2 regions of the Serratia sp. AS12 genome follow, and region 2 is predicted to be linked to the other one. Evidence: predicted binding sites of a transcription regulator. Region 2 holds the regulator's gene; the other holds the start of a gene.
What was found. Region 2 encodes sigma-54, which starts transcription at its own class of promoters, with help from an activator protein. Its sites were predicted from a motif close to GTTGGCACANNTTTCGCTNT; they were not measured.
Positions count from the first base shown of each region.

Region 1: a site for sigma-54 is predicted at 1,325-1,344, ahead of glnA (glutamate--ammonia ligase). Genes of this name have one in related genera too.

Region 1 is NC_015566.1:5,371,765-5,380,867, forward strand. It holds gene typA (ribosome-dependent GTPase TypA) at 1-1,053, opposite strand, end outside; gene glnA (glutamate--ammonia ligase) at 1,424-2,833, shown strand; gene glnL (nitrogen regulation protein NR(II)) at 3,022-4,071, shown strand; gene glnG (nitrogen regulation protein NR(I)) at 4,080-5,492, shown strand; gene SERAS12_RS26365 (YshB family small membrane protein) at 5,606-5,728, shown strand; gene hemN (oxygen-independent coproporphyrinogen III oxidase) at 5,764-7,137, opposite strand; gene yihI (Der GTPase-activating protein YihI) at 7,320-7,868, opposite strand; gene yihA (ribosome biogenesis GTP-binding protein YihA/YsxC) at 8,612-9,103, shown strand, end outside.
Region 2 is NC_015566.1:4,825,032-4,834,134, forward strand. It holds gene kdsC (3-deoxy-manno-octulosonate-8-phosphatase KdsC) at 1-392, shown strand, start outside; gene lptC (LPS export ABC transporter periplasmic protein LptC) at 389-967, shown strand; gene lptA (lipopolysaccharide ABC transporter substrate-binding protein LptA) at 936-1,475, shown strand; gene lptB (LPS export ABC transporter ATP-binding protein) at 1,482-2,207, shown strand; gene rpoN (RNA polymerase factor sigma-54) at 2,258-3,691, shown strand; gene hpf (ribosome hibernation promoting factor) at 3,715-4,002, shown strand; gene ptsN (PTS IIA-like nitrogen regulatory protein PtsN) at 4,284-4,745, shown strand; gene rapZ (RNase adapter RapZ) at 4,877-5,731, shown strand; gene npr (PTS phosphocarrier protein NPr) at 5,728-6,000, shown strand; gene SERAS12_RS22360 (transcription antiterminator) at 6,209-8,125, opposite strand; gene SERAS12_RS22365 (lactonase family protein) at 8,178-9,103, opposite strand, start outside.

The DNA.
Region 1 (9,103 bases), 550 kb from region 2:
TTCGGTTTCTTCAACGCGCAGTGCCACGTTGTGCACCAGCTCTTTGTTCAGACGGTCGAGGATCTGACGTGAAGTCACGTACTTGCCTTCTTTACCACAGAACGGAGAGGTGTTGACGTTGAAGTACATGGTTACGGTCGGTTCATCAACAGACAGTGCCGGCAGCGCTTCAACGGCGTTGGTGTCGCAGATGGTGTCAGAGATGTTCAACTCGCCCAGACCGGTGATAGCGATAATGTCGCCAGCTTCAGCCACGGTAGCTTCGATACGCTCCAGACCCATGTGGGTCAGAACTTTAGCCACTTTACCGTTACGGGTTTTGCCTTCGCTATCAATGATAGTGATCTGCTGGTTAGGTTTAACCTTACCGCGCTTGATACGGCCGATACCGATAACGCCAACGTAGTTGTTGTAGTCCAGCTGAGAGATCTGCATCTGGAACGGCGCTTCGAGCTCAACCTGCGGCGCAGACACGTGGTCTACGATCGCCTGATACAGCGGGGTCATGTCTTCCGCCATCTCGTTGTGGTCGGTGCCCGCGATACCCATCAATGCAGAAGCATAGATGATTGGGAAGTCGAGTTGCTCATCGGTCGCGTCGAGGTTAACGAACAGGTCGAAGACCTGATCAACAACCCAGTCAGGACGCGCGCCCGGACGGTCAACCTTGTTGATTACCACGATCGGCTTCAGACCATTAGCGAAGGCTTTTTTGGTCACGAAGCGGGTTTGCGGCATTGGGCCATCCATTGCATCCACAACCAGCAGCACCGAGTCAACCATTGACATCACACGCTCAACCTCGCCGCCGAAGTCGGCGTGTCCTGGGGTATCCACGATGTTGATGCGGTAGTCTTTCCAATTAATGGCGGTGTTTTTTGCGAGGATGGTAATCCCACGCTCTTTCTCCAAATCGTTGGAGTCCATTACGCGTTCGGTGGCTTCTACACGCTCTCCGAAAGTACCGGATTGTTGCAGCAGCTTATCAACCAGGGTGGTTTTACCATGGTCAACGTGGGCAATAATGGCGATGTTACGCAAATTTTCGATCACAGCTTTGCCTCAGGCATTAGAAATAGCGCGCTATTGTACACGTATTAAGCGAGGTACTAAACAAGATCACAACAGTCTCTTATAAACAACTGTGTACAGGTCAGTTTGTGATCCCTTTCACGGTGCAAAAAGCAGCAGTTGGTGCACTTTTGCACCATTACGGTGCCCCACGCCACGTTATTTGCACCATATAAGTGCAATGCGTCACTGATGGTGCATACTGATTCTGTGCAAAACCCGCGCAGGAAGGCGATTAAAGCGCTTTTGCAAAGTTGGCACAGTTTTCGCTTTAGTCTATTCAAGGCAAAAACAGCCAGTTCCACAGATTCGTTCCACGACGACGACAATAATAAATCCGGGAGAGTTAAGTATGTCCGCTGAACACGTTTTGACGATGCTGAATGAGCATGAAGTGAAATTCGTAGACCTGCGTTTCACTGACACCAAGGGTAAAGAGCAACACGTCACCATCCCTGCTCATCAGGTGAATGCCGACTTCTTCGAAGAAGGTAAAATGTTTGACGGCTCCTCGATCGGCGGCTGGAAAGGCATCAACGAATCTGACATGGTGCTGATGCCAGACGCCAGCACTGCGGTGCTGGATCCGTTCTTCGAAGAATCCACCCTGATTATTCGCTGCGACATTCTCGAGCCAGGCACCATGCAGGGCTACGACCGTGACCCGCGCTCCATCTCCAAGCGTGCAGAAGACTTCCTGCGCTCTTCCGGCATCGCGGATACCGTGCTGTTCGGGCCAGAACCTGAGTTCTTCCTGTTCGACGATATTCGTTTCGGCAGCAGCATCCGTGGTTCCCACGTGGCTATCGACGATATCGAAGGCGCATGGAACTCCGGCACCAAATACGATGGCGGCAACAAAGGCCACCGTCCGGCAGTAAAAGGCGGTTACTTCCCGGTTCCTCCGGTCGATTCTTCACAAGACATCCGTTCTACCATGTGCCTGACCATGGAAGAAATGGGTCTGGTGGTCGAAGCGCACCACCACGAAGTGGCAACCGCAGGTCAGAACGAAGTGGCAACCCGCTTCAACACCATGACCAAGAAAGCCGACGAAATCCAAATCTACAAATACGTGGTTCACAACGTGGCTCACGCATTTGGCAAAACCGCGACCTTCATGCCGAAACCTATGTACGGTGATAACGGCTCAGGTATGCACTGCCACATGTCACTGTCCAAGAACGGCACTAACCTGTTCGCTGGCGACAAATACGGCGGCCTGTCTGAAACTGCCCTGTTCTACATCGGCGGTATCATCAAGCACGCTAAAGCGATCAATGCCCTGGCCAACCCGACCACCAACTCTTACAAGCGTCTGGTCCCAGGCTACGAAGCGCCGGTCATGCTGGCTTACTCAGCCCGTAACCGTTCCGCTTCCATCCGTATCCCAGTGGTTGCCAGCCCGAAAGCGCGCCGTATCGAAGCCCGTTTCCCGGATCCAGCGGCTAACCCATACCTGTGCTTCGCGGCTCTGCTGATGGCAGGCCTGGATGGTGTGATTAACAAAATCCACCCTGGCGATGCCATGGACAAAAACCTGTATGACCTGCCACCGGAAGAAGAAGCTGAAATTCCAAAAGTTGCAGGCTCTCTGGACGAAGCGCTGGCTGCACTGAGCGAAGACCGCGAGTTCCTGACCCGTGGCGGCGTATTCACCGACGACGCAATCGACGCTTACATCGACCTGCGTAAAGAAGAAATGGACCGCGTTCGCATGACGCCACACCCGGTTGAGTTCGAACTGTACTACAGCGTTTAAGCCTTTACCGCGCCATCTGCGGATGGCGCACCAAATTTTATTTGTCGTTTTTTTGTTGCCGTGGAAACTTTCAGCCCATCTTCGGATGGGTTTTTTTCTCCACCGTATTTTCTGCAACACTATTCCATACCGCTCGCATCACGGATGGAGTAGCATAGATGCACTAAAAAGGTGCAGGAGTCTGCTGTATGGCAACTGGCAAGCTGCCCGATGCTGGGCAGATCCTCAATTCTCTCATCAACAGCATCCTGCTGTTGGATGATGATCTGGCGGTTCATTACGCCAATCCGGCAGCACAACAACTGCTGGCGCAAAGTTCCCGTAAACTTTTCGGTACACCGCTACCCGAGCTGCTCGGCTATTTCTCGCTGAACGTCGATCTGATGCGTGAGAGCCTGCGGGCCGGCCAGGGCTTTACCGATAGCGAAGTGACCCTGGTGGTTGACGGCCGTGCGCATATCCTCTCCCTGACCGCTCAGGCTCTGCCTGAAGGCTTTATTCTGGTTGAGCTGGCGCCAATGGATAACCAACGCCGTTTGAGCCAGGAACAATTGCAACACGCCCAGCAGGTGGCGGCCCGCGATCTGGTCCGCGGCCTGGCACATGAAATCAAAAATCCGCTTGGCGGCCTGCGCGGCGCGGCGCAATTGCTGGCCAAGGCACTCCCCGATCCGGCGCTGACCGAATACACCAAAGTGATCATTGAACAGGCCGATCGCCTGCGCAACCTGGTCGATCGCCTGCTGGGGCCTCAGCGGCCCGGCCAGCACATTACCCAGAGCATTCATCAGGTGGCGGAACGAGTATGTCAACTGGTGTCGCTGGAGAAACCGGACAACGTGACGCTGGTGCGCGACTATGACCCCAGCCTGCCGGAAATGGCGCACGACCCGGACCAGATCGAACAGGTATTACTGAACATTACCCGCAATGCCCTGCAGGCGCTGGGCGCTGAAGGTGGCACTATCACGCTGCGCACCCGCACCGCGTTCCAGATCACTCTGCACGGCACTCGCTACCGATTGGCGGCACGCATCGATATAGAAGATGACGGCCCCGGCGTACCGGCGCAGTTACAGGACACCCTGTTCTACCCGATGGTCAGCGGCCGCGAAGGCGGTACCGGCCTGGGTTTATCCATCGCCCGTAATCTTATCGATCAGCATTGCGGAAAAATTGAATTTAACAGTTGGCCAGGGCATACCGAATTCTCGGTTTACCTGCCTATTCGCCAGTGAGGTTTTCTATGCAACGAGGGATAGTCTGGATCGTCGATGACGATAGCTCCATCCGCTGGGTGCTTGAACGCGCGCTCACTGGAGCGGGTGTAAGCTGCGCCACCTTCGACAGTGGCAATGCAGTGCTGGAAGCATTGGCCACGCAAACTCCCGACGTGTTGCTGTCTGACATCCGCATGCCGGGTATGGATGGTTTAGCGTTACTCAAGCAGATCAAGCAGCGCCACCCTATGCTGCCGGTCATCATAATGACCGCGCATTCGGATCTGGACGCCGCCGTCAGCGCCTATCAGCAAGGGGCGTTCGATTACCTGCCCAAGCCGTTTGATATCGACGAAGCGGTGGCGCTGGTCGAACGCGCCATCAGCCATTATCAGGAACAACAGCAGCCGGCGCGTAGCCAGCCGGCCAACGATCCGGCGGCGGACATCATCGGCGAAGCGCCGGCGATGCAGGATGTGTTTCGCATCATCGGCCGCCTGTCGCGCTCGTCGATCAGCGTGCTGATCAACGGCGAATCCGGGACTGGCAAAGAGTTGGTGGCCCATGCCTTGCATCGCCACAGCCCGCGAGCCAAATCGCCGTTTATCGCGCTGAACATGGCGGCGATCCCCAAAGATCTGATCGAATCCGAACTGTTCGGCCATGAGAAAGGTGCCTTTACCGGTGCCAATCAGATCCGCCAGGGCCGTTTTGAACAGGCAGACGGCGGCACGCTGTTCCTGGACGAAATCGGCGATATGCCGCTGGACGTTCAAACCCGCTTACTGCGCGTGCTGGCAGACGGTCAATTCTACCGGGTCGGCGGTTATGCGCCGGTGAAGGTGGACGTGCGTATCATCGCCGCCACGCACCAAAACCTGGAGCTGCGGGTACAGGAAGGCAAATTCCGCGAGGACTTGTTCCACCGCCTGAACGTGATCCGCGTGCACCTGCCGCCGCTGCGCGAGCGCCGGGAGGATATCCCGCGCCTGGCGCGCTACTTCCTGCAGGTAGCGGCAAAAGAGCTGGGCGTTGAAGCGAAGAATCTGCATCCGGAAACCGAAACCGCGCTGACCCGCCTGCCATGGCCAGGGAACGTGCGCCAGTTGGAAAATACCTGTCGTTGGTTAACCGTGATGGCCGCCGGACAGGAAGTGTTAATTCAGGATCTGCCGAGCGAACTGTTTGAAACCTCCGCACCGGAAGCCGCCGGCCACAGCCTGCCGGACAGTTGGGCTACGCTGCTGGCGCAGTGGGCCGATCGCGCCCTGCGTTCCGGTCATCAAAACCTGTTGTCGGAAGCACAACCGGAGATGGAGCGTACGCTGCTCACTACCGCGCTGCGTCACACTCAGGGGCATAAGCAAGAAGCCGCCCGGCTGCTGGGCTGGGGCCGCAATACCTTAACGCGGAAATTGAAAGAGTTGGGAATGGAATAGTTTGCGTAATTGATTATAAAAAACACAATCAAGCGCACAAAAAAACGGCTATTTCAGGCTTTACAGCCTGCATGGTCGCAGTATGATCGGGTCGCACACTCTGGAGGCTCAGGATGTTGGACTCATTCATCGTATTTATTTCCCAAAGCGCAGAGCTTGGCTCTTCCGCCAGCCACACACCGCAGGCAGCCGTTGCTGCGGTGCTGTGCGCAGCACTGATTAATTTCTTCAGTTGAAAAAGCGGCCGCATCAGCGGCCGTTTTTTTATGCATCAAATCACCCGCGAGAACTGCTGAGTGCGCGCCTGCTGACGCAGATAGAGATCAAAGCACATGCAAATATTGCGGATCAGCAAACGACCGCGCGGGGTTACGCGAATTCCCTGTTCATCACGCTCCACCAGCCCATCGCGTTCAAACGGCGCAAGCAACTGCAGGTCTTCGGCAAAGTAAGCGGCGAAGTCGATGGCGAACTGCTGTTCTATCGCGCGATAACCCAACTGGAAATTGCAGATCAGCGTTTTAATCACTTCACGTCGCAGGCAATCGTCTTCCGTCATCGTCAAGCCGCGCCACAGCGCATTGCCCTGCGCCTCAACGCTGCTGTAATAGGTCTTCAGCTCTTTCTGGTTCTGCGCATAGCTGTCGCCTAACATGCTGATGGCGGAAACGCCCAATCCCAACAGATCGCTGTCGCCCTGGGTGGTGTAGCCCTGGAAATTGCGGTGCAGTTTGCCTTCGCGCTGGGCTACCGCCAGCTCATCGTCCGGGCGAGCAAAGTGATCCATGCCGATAAACTGATAACCGGACTCGGTCAGGGAAGCGATGGTCTGTTGCAGGATATCCAGTTTCTGCTGTGCGCTTGGCAAGTCGGCATCCTTGATCTTGCGCTGTGCGGCGAACAGACTCGGCAAATGCGCATAGTTGAACACGCTTAGGCGGTCCGGGCTTAGCTCCGCCACCCGCTCCAGGGTGAAAGCAAAACTCTCCGGCGTCTGTTTTGGCAGCCCGTAAATAAGATCGATATTGGTGGAGTTAAATCCCAGCGCCTTGGCGCGGGCGATCAGGGCAAAGATAAACTCTTCATCCTGCTCACGATTAACCAGCCGCTGAACCTCTTTATTGAAGTCCTGCACTCCCATGCTCAGGCGGTTGAAACCTTCGCTGCGTAAATGATCGAGTACGTCCAGTTCAATTTCACGCGGATCAACCTCGATCGACATTTCCACATCGGGCAAGAAATCAAAGTGTTGCCGTAGCATCGCCGTCAATCTACTGATTTGCGACTTACTTAGGTAGGTGGGCGTACCACCGCCCCAGTGCATCTGGCCAACCTTACGCCCGGCAAACAGCGGGGCACGCTCGGCGATTTCACGTGCCAGCACCGCCAGATACTCATCAGCCTTGTGGGTCTGACGCGTCACCAGCTTGTTGCAACCGCAGAAATAACAGAGTTTATGGCAGAACGGAATATGTACGTACAGTGACAACGGACGTTCAGGATAACGCGCCGCGGCGCGTTGAAACGCCGCTTCGTCGTAGCCCTGGTTAAACTCCAGCGCCGTGGGGTATGAGGTGTAACGCGGCCCTGAATAGTTATATTTCTGGATCAGGGCCAGATCCCAGACGATTGCCTGCTCTGACATGCTCACTCCTTCCGATATTTTTTCCTACCGGGCCGGGAAATGGGCAGTTGTCTACGCTGTCTGGCCGCGGAAGCGCTGCGAAAACGCGTTTTACGTTTAGACAGCCGCCATAGTTTACCGAATAACCACAGCAGATAACACATCAAGAGTAGGGCTATTACCAGGATCGGCCACATTGCACGTTAAAATACGTCTTTCGGGTTACCGCTTTTCAGCAGTTTCAGGATGTCTTCCTGCTTTTCTTCTTTTTCATCGTCTTCGTCGTCGCCCAGCTCAATGCCCAATTGCTCCATCAGCGCATCGATGCGATCCAGCGTCTGGTCAACGTAAGCCTGGTCTTCGGCGTTCAGCGTCGCGCCGTCGTCGATACGATCCAGCAGCGCATCCAAACGCTCATCATTTTCCAGTTTCGCCAGCTCTTCTTCCGGCGACAGGCGTGGTTTGGCTTCGGCCTTCGGCTTAGGCTGCGGTTTGGCTTTTGGTTTAGCTTCAGCCACCAGCGCTACCGGCACTTTGCTGCCAATACGCGGATCTTTGACCTGTGCCCCGGCCTTGTTTTTCTGATTAGCAGACTCAACCTGGGTGCGAGAACCGGAAGCGAGACCACGGCGTTTCTTCAGGCGCTTGCGTTCACGGGCTTCCTGATCGAGCTCCACACGGCTTTTCTTTTTTGATTTCGACGTCGCCGCGCTGCTGCGTGGGGCGCGAGGTGCTTTTGATGGCTGGTTCATAGCGTACGCTCTTAGGTATGTAGATTCAGTATAGAGATGCTATACGATTGCGGCGGAATCTAGCAGAAAGCGGACAAAGAAAAAAGGCGGCAGGTTAAACCTGCCGCCTATTTCTCACCCTCTTTCGAAGGATATTCCTGCCACGCGCTCCATGCGCACACTCAACATCCTGGTTTTTCCCTCTGCTATAAACGCATTCCCTGCTACTACGTCCTTCATCCTGAAAGGGAAATCGTCCGTGGCGCAATCCGTTCGCATCCGCTCTCCCTGAGCGCGCTTCCTGCGGGCATCCTAATTGCAATAACTTCACCATCCTTGTGCTGTTCACACATTCGGGTGCAAACAAGGCATTCCTGCTGGGGTCATCCTGGCACTCATTGCACTTCCCGTGCGCTCCCTGAGATTTGTCACCCTTCCCGGATGTTCCTTACTCCTGCACAGCCTTGTGCTGCGATCTACTTTACGCGATCAAGGGTGACGCTCAAGGTATCTGCCGTGGAATGCCAATCCTCAATAACACAGAGAAATTTTAACTTTTTGTTTTTTAATAAAAAGAATAAAAGTCACTTTCGAATAAAGCGACATTACCCACTATTCGAATGGCAAATGTCTCACACGCTCAAGGCGACGTGGCTGCCACGCCCTGCTGGCCCGGCGCTTAAAAACAGAGAAACACACCATTTTTGCCGCTGATGCAGTTATAATCGCCAACCAGTTAGCCATCCTCGCGGAGACGAAAAATTTTGACCAGCAAGAATTACAATTATCATGTGACCCATTTCGTCACCAGTGCGCCCGATATTCGCCATCTGCCGGGGGATGAAGGTATTGAAGTTGCGTTCGCCGGTCGTTCCAATGCCGGTAAATCCAGCGCGTTAAATACCCTGACCAATCAGAAAGGCCTGGCACGTACCAGTAAAACGCCGGGCCGTACTCAGCTCATCAACCTGTTTGAAGTGGAAGAGGGCATTCGCCTGGTCGACCTGCCAGGTTATGGCTATGCCGAAGTTCCTGAAGAGATGAAACGCAAGTGGCAGCGTGCGCTGGGTGAATACCTGCAGATGCGCAACTGTCTGAAAGGCCTGGTGGTGCTGATGGATATCCGCCACCCGCTGAAAGATCTCGACCAGCAGATGATTCAATGGGCAGTGGATGTCGGTACGCCGGTGCTGGTTCTGCTGACCAAAGCGGACAAACTGGCCTCCGGCGCGCGTAAAGCGCAGCTCAATATGGTG
Region 2 (9,103 bases):
GTTATGGCATTCGCTGCCTGAAGACGTCGGATATCGACGTGGCAATTATCACCGGCCGTTCAGCCAAACTACTGGAAGATCGGGCGAAAACCCTCGGCATCACCCATCTGTATCAGGGGCAGTCCGATAAGCTTTTGGCCTTCCGCGAACTGTTGGATACACTGTCGTTAAACGCGGATCAGGTGGCCTATATCGGCGATGACCTGATCGACTGGCCGGTGATGGCTCAGGTTGGCCTGGCGGTCGCCGTTGCGGATGCACATCCGTTGCTGACGCCAAGAGCCCACTATGTTACCCGTATTGCCGGCGGCCGTGGCGCAGTGCGCGAACTGTGCGACATTATACTGTTGGCGCAGAATAAGCTGGAGGACGCCAAAGGGCTGTCGATATGAGCAAAACCAAACTTTGGATCACCCTCCTTTTGGCGGTGATCGCCTTGGCGTTGATTGGCTGGAACATGACTGATTTCAGTGATGATGCGGTTCCAGGCCCCGTTAACGATCAGGACCCGACTTATCAGAGCCAGCACACGGTCACCATAGTGTACAATCCGGCCGGTAAGCTGAGTTACAAGCTGGTGGCGGAAGACGTGAAGTATTATACCGCCGATGAATTAAGCTGGTTTACCCAGCCGGTGATGACGCTGTTTGATGAAAACGCAGTGGCCACCTGGTCAGTTCGCGCCGATCGCGCCAAACTGACTAAAGACAGAATGCTGTATCTTTACGGCCACGTTGAGGTGAACAGCCTGACCACCACCTCACAGCTGGAAAAAATTAAAACGGACAATGCTCAGGTGAATCTGGTGACCCAGGATGTCGCTTCGGATGATGAAGTGACCCTCTACGGGACAAACTTTACCTCGAACGGCATGAAAATGCGTGGGAACCTGCGGGCCAAAACCGCTGAGCTGATTGATAAGGTTAAGACCAACTATGAAATTCAAAACCAAAAAACAACGCCGTAATCTGTTGATCGGAAGCCTCATTTTGGCCGCCAGCGCACCCGCATGGGCGCTGAAATCTGACTCCAACCAACCGGTGAGCATCGACTCGCTGAAACAGTCTCTGGATATGCAGAGCAACGTCAGCACCTTTACCGATAACGTGGTGATCAAGCAAGGCACCATCGATATCAAAGCGGATAAAGTGGTCGTTACCCGCCCAGGCGGCGATCAGAACAAAACCTATATCGAAGCCTTTGGCAATCCGGTCACCTTCTACCAGATGCAAGACAGCGGCAAGCCGGTAAAAGGCCATGCGCAGAAGGTCCGTTACGACGTGGCGTCGCAGTTGGTGACCCTGACCGGGAACGCCTATCTGGAACAGCTCGACAGCAACGTGAAGGGCGATCGCATCACCTATCTGGTGCAACAGCAGCAAATGCAGGCGTTCAGCGATAAAGGCAAACGCGTGACTACGGTTCTGGTACCGTCGCAGTTGCAAGACAAAAACGGGCAAAAGAAGAGTAACTAATCACTTATGGCTACACTCATCGCAGAAAACCTGGCGAAAGCCTACAAAGGCCGTAAAGTTGTTGAAGACGTCAGCCTGAAAGTGAAATCCGGCGAGATCGTCGGCCTGCTGGGGCCAAACGGCGCCGGCAAGACCACCACCTTCTACATGGTGGTCGGCATCGTTCAACGTGACGCCGGCCGTATCGTGATTGACGAAGAAGATATCAGCCTGCTGCCGCTGCACGCCCGTGCGCGTCGCGGCATTGGCTATTTGCCGCAGGAAGCGTCGATCTTCCGTCGCCTGAGCGTGTATGACAACCTGATGGCTGTCCTGGAGATCCGCGAGGATCTCAGCAGCGAGCAGCGTGCGGACCGTGCGGTTGAGCTGATGGAAGAGTTTCATATCTCCCATCTGCGCGATAACCTGGGCCAGGCGTTGTCCGGTGGCGAACGCCGCCGTGTGGAGATCGCCCGTGCGTTGGCGGCTAACCCGAAATTCATCCTTCTGGATGAGCCGTTCGCCGGGGTTGATCCCATTTCCGTTATCGACATTAAAAAAATTATCGAGCACTTGCGTGACAGCGGCCTGGGCGTGCTGATCACCGACCACAACGTGCGCGAAACGCTGGACGTGTGTGAACGTGCCTATATCGTCAGCCAAGGCAAACTGATTGCTCACGGCACGCCGGATGCCATTTTGGCTGACGAGCAGGTGAAACGCGTTTATCTGGGCGAAGAATTCCGCCTCTGAGTGCCGGCGCGTCCTGATGGACGACTGTTAACGGAAGTAGACTGAAGATTATGAAGCAAGGTTTGCAACTCAGGCTCAGCCAACAACTGGCCATGACCCCCCAGCTCCAGCAGGCTATCCGCCTGCTGCAGTTGTCCACGCTTGAGCTCCAGCAGGAGATACAGCTGGCGTTAGAGAGCAATCCCCTGCTTGAGCAGACCGATCTGCACGAAGAAATCGACGCCAAAGAGAGTACCGAGACCGAAGGGCTGGATACCCGCGAGGCGTTGGAACAAAAGGACATGCCCGAAGAGCTGCCGCTTGACGCCACCTGGGACGAAATCTACACCGCAGGTACACCGTCCGGCACCGGCACCGATTACAGCGATGATGAGTTGCCGGTCTATCAGGGCGAAACCACCCAGACGCTGCAGGATTACCTGATGTGGCAGGTGGATCTCACGCCATTCTCCGATACCGATATCGCCATTGCCACCTCGATAGTCGACGCCGTCGACGACACCGGCTATCTCACCGTACCGCTGGAAGATATTCTGGAGAGCATGGGTGACGAGAGTGTGACAATGGACGAAGTCGAAGCGGTTTTGAAGCGCGTGCAGCGTTTTGATCCGGTTGGCGTCGCCGCGCGCGATCTGCGCGACTGTCTGCTGATCCAGCTTTCCCAATACGCAAAAGATACGCCCTATCTGGCTGAAGCGCGCCTGATCATCAGCGAACATCTGGCTCTGTTGGCCAATCACGACTTTCGCAGCCTGATGCGAACAACCCGGCTAAAAGAAGATACACTGAAAGAAGCGATGCTGCTGATTCAGTCTCTTGATCCGCGCCCGGGCCAGTCGATCAATACTGGCGAGTCAGAATACGTGATCCCGGACGTGCTGGTACGCAAGGTACAGGACAGTTGGACGGTAGAGCTCAACGCCGACAGCATTCCGCGGCTGAAGATCAACCAGCAGTACGCCGCCATGGGCAGCAGCGCGCGTAACGACAGTGACGGCCAGTATATCCGCAGCAATCTGCAGGAAGCGAAATGGCTGATCAAGAGCCTGGAAAGCCGTAACGACACCTTGCTGAAAGTCACGCGCTGCATCGTCGAGCAGCAACAGGCGTTCTTTGAACAGGGTGCTGAATTTATGAAGCCCATGGTGCTGGCGGATATCGCTCAGGCCGTGGAGATGCATGAATCGACAATCTCACGTGTCACCACGCAGAAGTTTCTGCACAGTCCGCGCGGCATTTTCGAGTTGAAATATTTCTTCTCCAGCCATGTGAATACCGACAGCGGAGGCGAAGCTTCCTCTACGGCGATCCGGGCGTTAGTGAAGAAATTGATTGCGGCGGAAAACCCCGCTAAACCGCTCAGCGACAGCAAGCTGGCCACCCTGCTCTCCGATCAGGGGATCATCGTGGCGCGGCGTACCGTCGCCAAGTACCGAGAGTCTTTGTCCATCCCGCCGTCCAACCAGCGTAAACAGTTGGTTTGACCTCAATAGAGAAGGAAGACACTATGCAGCTCAACATTACCGGACACCACATCGAAATCACCGAACCTTTACGCGAGTTCGTGAATACCAAGTTCGCCAAGCTCGAACAGTATTTTGACCGCATAAATCAGGTGTATGTCGTGCTTAGCGTGGAAAAAGTGCAGCAGATCGCAGAAGCGACGGTGCACGTGAATGGAGGCGAGTTGCATGCCACCTCGGAAGACGAGAACATGTATGCCGCAATTGACGCCCTGATCGACAAACTGGCGCGTCAATTGAACAAACATAAAGACAAACTGAAACAACACTGACATTCTGGGCCGTTTCCGTCAGCGGGCACGGCTCAAACATAGCCCAGGTCGTCGGCGCGTTACCTGTATTACTCTGAATAATTGACGTTGCATCGAAGTGGCATGAGCGCTTATCCCACGAACTTACACAGGTAAGTGATTCGGGTAAGTAAGCACAGCCAACACAGAGGCAGCTTCAAGTATGACGGGTATGGTACCGCGCCGATAAGCCATCAGGGTTAAACAAGGCGAAAAATCACCTCACAAGGCAACTTGATGGTGTGGTTTTAAGTGAAGATGAGATGAACAACGAAACAATGCAATTAAGCTCGGTGTTAAACATCGAGTGCACCAAAAGCTCGGTACACTGCACCAGCAAGAAACGGGCTTTGGAGATTATCAGCGAACTGGCTGCAAAACAGCTCAACCTGCCGTCGCAGGTGGTGTTTGACGCGGTTCTCACCCGGGAGCGCATGGGCAGTACCGGTATCGGCAACGGTATCGCCATTCCCCATGGCAAACTGGAAGAGGACACACTGCGGGCCGTTGGCGTGTTTATCCGTCTCGACCAACCTATTGCCTTTGACGCCATTGATAACCAGCCGGTCGATCTGCTGTTCGCCTTGCTGGTGCCGGCAGACCAATGTAAAACCCATTTGCATACCCTGTCGCTGGTCGCCAAGCGCCTGGCCGACAAAACCGTATGCCGTCGCCTGCGCTCGGCGCAAAGCGACGAAGAGCTTTACCAGATCATTACCGAGTAACGCCCGGCTGGCGTGACTTCCAGCCAGGATAACGATACTGTTTAGCTATGATGGGTTTCGGCTCAGGCCGGAATAATAAAGTTTCTAACGGTGGCGATAAACGCCACTGAGATGCCAGGGGGAGTTGCCACATGGTGCTGATGATTGTCAGCGGCCGTTCCGGTTCAGGGAAATCCGTCGCCTTGCGGGCGCTGGAAGACATGGGTTTTTACTGCGTTGATAACCTGCCCGTGGTACTGCTGCCGCAGCTTGCCAATACGCTGGCGGAACGCAACATATCCGCAGCGGTAAGCATCGACGTGCGTAACATGCCGGAATCGCCGGAAGTGTTTGAATATGCGATGACCCAATTGCCGGACTGCTTTTCTCCACAATTGCTGTTCCTCGACGCCGACCGTAATACCCTGATTCGCCGCTACAGTGATACCCGCCGCCTGCATCCGCTCTCCACCAAGAACCTGTCGCTGGAAAGCGCGATCGATGAAGAAAGCGATCTGCTTGAGCCGTTGCGCTCAAGGGCCGATCTGCTCATCGACACGTCGGAAATGTCGGTGCATGAGCTGGCTGAAATGCTGCGTACCCGTCTGCTGGGTAAACGCGAGCGCGAACTGACCATGGTGTTCGAATCCTTCGGCTTTAAGCACGGCATCCCGATCGACGCCGATTACGTATTCGACGTACGCTTCCTGCCGAACCCGCACTGGGATCCGAAACTGCGCCCGATGACCGGCCTGGATAAACCGGTCGCCTCGTTCCTCGATCGTCACACTGAAGTGCACAACTTTATCTACCAGACGCGCAGCTATCTGGAACAGTGGCTGCCGATGCTGGAAACCAACAATCGCAGCTACCTGACGGTGGCGATTGGCTGTACCGGCGGTAAACACCGTTCCGTCTACGTAGCCGAACAGCTGGCCGACTACTTCCGCTCACGCGGCAAGAATGTGCAATCGCGCCACCGGACGCTGGAAAAACGTAAACAATGACGGTCAAGCAAACGGTTGAAATCAAAAACAAACTCGGTATGCACGCTCGTCCGGCGATGAAGTTGTTCGAGCTGGTGCAGAGTTTTGACGCCGAAGTGATGCTGCGTAACGACAGCGGCACCGAGGCCGAAGCCAGCAGCGTGATTGCGCTGCTGATGCTGGACTCCGCACAGGGGCGGCACATCGAAGTGGAAGCCACCGGCCCGGACGAAGTGAAAGCGCTGAATGCGGTGATTGAACTGATTAATTCCGGGTTTGATGAAGACTAGCCTGTAGTAAGAAGCCTGATAAACGCGCCTTTCTTGGCGCGTTAATAACCGCCACTCCCCCAATGCCCAGTCCCCTTCAGCACTATTAAGGCCACACGCCGCTTTGCGAGCCGAATTCCAAATTCTGCAGCAAATCCCTGTAAATCCATCCAGCTTGTTTCTTGTGCAAATGGACGACTATATTCGCCCCCTGAGGTGCTCGCACGGCTTAAATCCGGCTTAAACAGTCCAGCGCCACCGCCTTGAAACTGTCGAAATTATCGCTGCCCAACAGGCGACTCATCGAACGTTCGCGTACAAAAGTGACGAACAGATCGTAAATCGCCATCGCCTCTTCGTAGTCGCTTTTGCTGATCGCCAGCAGGAAAATCACGTGGGCGATCTCACCGTCGCCCCACACCACGCCCTGCGGCGCCAGCAGCGTCATCACCACGGTTTTTTTCGCCAGCAATCCCAACGAGTGCGGCAGTGCAATACCTTCACCCAGCATGGTCGACACTATAGCTTCGCGCTCCACTACCGACGGGTAAAAATCGTCACCGACATACCCTTCCCGCTCCAACTGAACACACACTTTCCGGAACAGCTCCGCCTGCGTCAGTGGCTCGTTCACCACCCAGAAATGCGCGGCGTCGAAGAACTTCTCCAGCATGTAGGGTTTGGTGCGATCCACCAGCACCAGTTTACCCAGCTGTTCCAACTGGTAGTCGGTAGGAAACGGCGACATTACCACCACCGGTTTGTTCTTTTCGCTGACCCGCGCGTTGGAAATGACAAAATCTTCGTCGATATGAGTAAGTACCTCGTAATCGCGCAGCGAAACGATGCGCGTCATCACCAGCTGCGGGTACTTGCGCGCAATCTGCGCCTGGATCATGCGCACCGTTGAGTTACCGGTATCGCACACCAGCATCACCTGTGGATGGCGCTCGTAGCCGATGTTGTAGTGCCGCTCCAACCCAACGCCGATATGCAGCACCAGATAGCCGATTTCGTTTTCGCTCAGGGTGTAAGGGGTATATTTTCCCCAGCTCGATACTGCCGCCAGCGTCACGTCATAGGCCATCGGGTAGTGTTGCTTGATATTGGCCAATAGCGGGTTGGGAATATTAATCTGGTATTTCACCCGGGTAATCATGGTCTTGATATGGGTGAGCAAGTCAGCCCGCAGTTGGTGGTCACCCTGCAGGTTGTAGTTATAGTGCGCGTTGATGTACGACAAAATGTAGTCCACCAGCGCTTCTTCGTCGTCGGCGTTGATCTCGGTCGGCTGCACGTCCTGCACCCGGCGCGCGGCAATATTCACCCTGAGGTAGGCCTCTTCCGCCATCGACACCTCTTTGCCGCTGGCCTTGCGCAGTTCCCCCGCCAGCCAGGTGGACACCTTGCGCACCGCGTCATCGCCGTCTTCAACGTCAAAGTCCGACAGCGGGTAGCCATCGCCGATGCGCCGCAGCGCCACCGCACAGTAGAAAATCAAATACTGCTCGCCTTCATCCGTCAGGCGGATGGCGTATTGCGACAGCAGCGGATGCAGCAGCCCGGCGAAGGTCGCCACCTGCGGTTGCAGCAGGATTTCATTGTTGAGCAACGGGTTTTCGGCATCGGCCAGATGCAGTTGGAATAACAGATCGGTCAGGCAAGCGCGGATCGCCATCTCCGAGCCGAACAGCTTCATGCCATAGCGTGGTTTGGTTTCAATGGTTAATTGGTAGTTCGCCAGGCGCTCTCTCACCTCAGCCATGTCGTTTTGCAGCGTTCCACGGCTGACAAACCATTCATCGGCCAAATCTTCCAGCTTCAGGGAAAAGGCTGAGGTCAAAAAACGAATCAGCAGATAGTGCACCCGCTCTTGCGCACTGCGTGGCGTGGCGTGCTTTTTGCGCTCTTTATGCTGCAGGGCGCTGAACAGCGCGGCATCATCCACCTGCAGGCGATAGCCCGCCCCACGGCTATGCACAAAGCGAGCGCCGTATTTTTCCAGGATATCGTTCAACGCGGTGATATCGGCACGCACGGTACGGGTGGATACCGCAAAGCGCTTCGCCAATTCATCCTGCGGCAAGGTCTCAGACTGCAAAGCGTCGAACAGATAGGCCAAACGCGGGTAGGGAAATCGTACCATGCTCTTTCCGTCAATTAAGGTGCCCACCTGGGGAAATCAGGCGGGCAACGAGTTACTTCGCCACCGGCAGGAACACCATTTGCGAGGGGCTGCCTACCGGCGTATAGCCCTCAACAAAGCTGAGTTTGCCGCTGGCCTTGTCCAGGCTGAAACGGGTGACGTTATCGCTGCGCTGATTCATCGCATAGAGATAATGCCCGTCCGGGCTCAACGTCAACGATCGCGGATAGTCACCGCGCGTCCAGATTTCCGCCACCGGCTTCAATTCGCCATCGGCACCAACGCTGAACTGCGCGATGCTGTTATGCAGCCGGTTGGCGACATACAGATTCTTGCCGTCCTCACTCAAGACCAACCCCGAGGCAAAGCTGGTGCCCTTATAATCGGCAGGCAGCGAAGAAAGGGTATGTAATTGTTTCAGAGTACCTTTTTGGCTGTCAAAACGGTAGCTGGTCAGCGTCGAAGCCTCTTCGTTCACCAACAGCACCGTCTTGCCGTCCGGATGGAACACAAAGTGACGCGGGCCGGCACCGGCGGAAGAAGCGGCGATCCACGGCGGATCGTTCGGCGTCAGTTGGCCGCTTGCGCCGTCAAAGCGCCACTGGTAGAGGCGATCCAGCCCCAGATCGGTGGAAAACACAAACTTGCCGCTCGGATCGCAGGCGATCATATGCGCGTGCGGGCCATTATGGTCGCTGGCGGCAAAACTGCCCTCCACCGCCGCCGCAGGTTTGCTCGCGCCTGCCGGCCCCTGATCCTGTTGCACTGAACTGGCATTGCCCAATTTGCCGTCATTCTCAACCGGAAACGCCGCCACGGTGCCGCTGACATAGTTCGCCACCAGCAGATGGCGGCCGTCCGGCGTCAGGGAAAGGTAAACCGGCCCCGCGCCCTGCGAATCAACCTGATTCAGCTGCGTCAGCCCGCCATCAACCGGGTTGATGCGATAAGCGATGATGCCGCCGTGCTTGCTGCCGT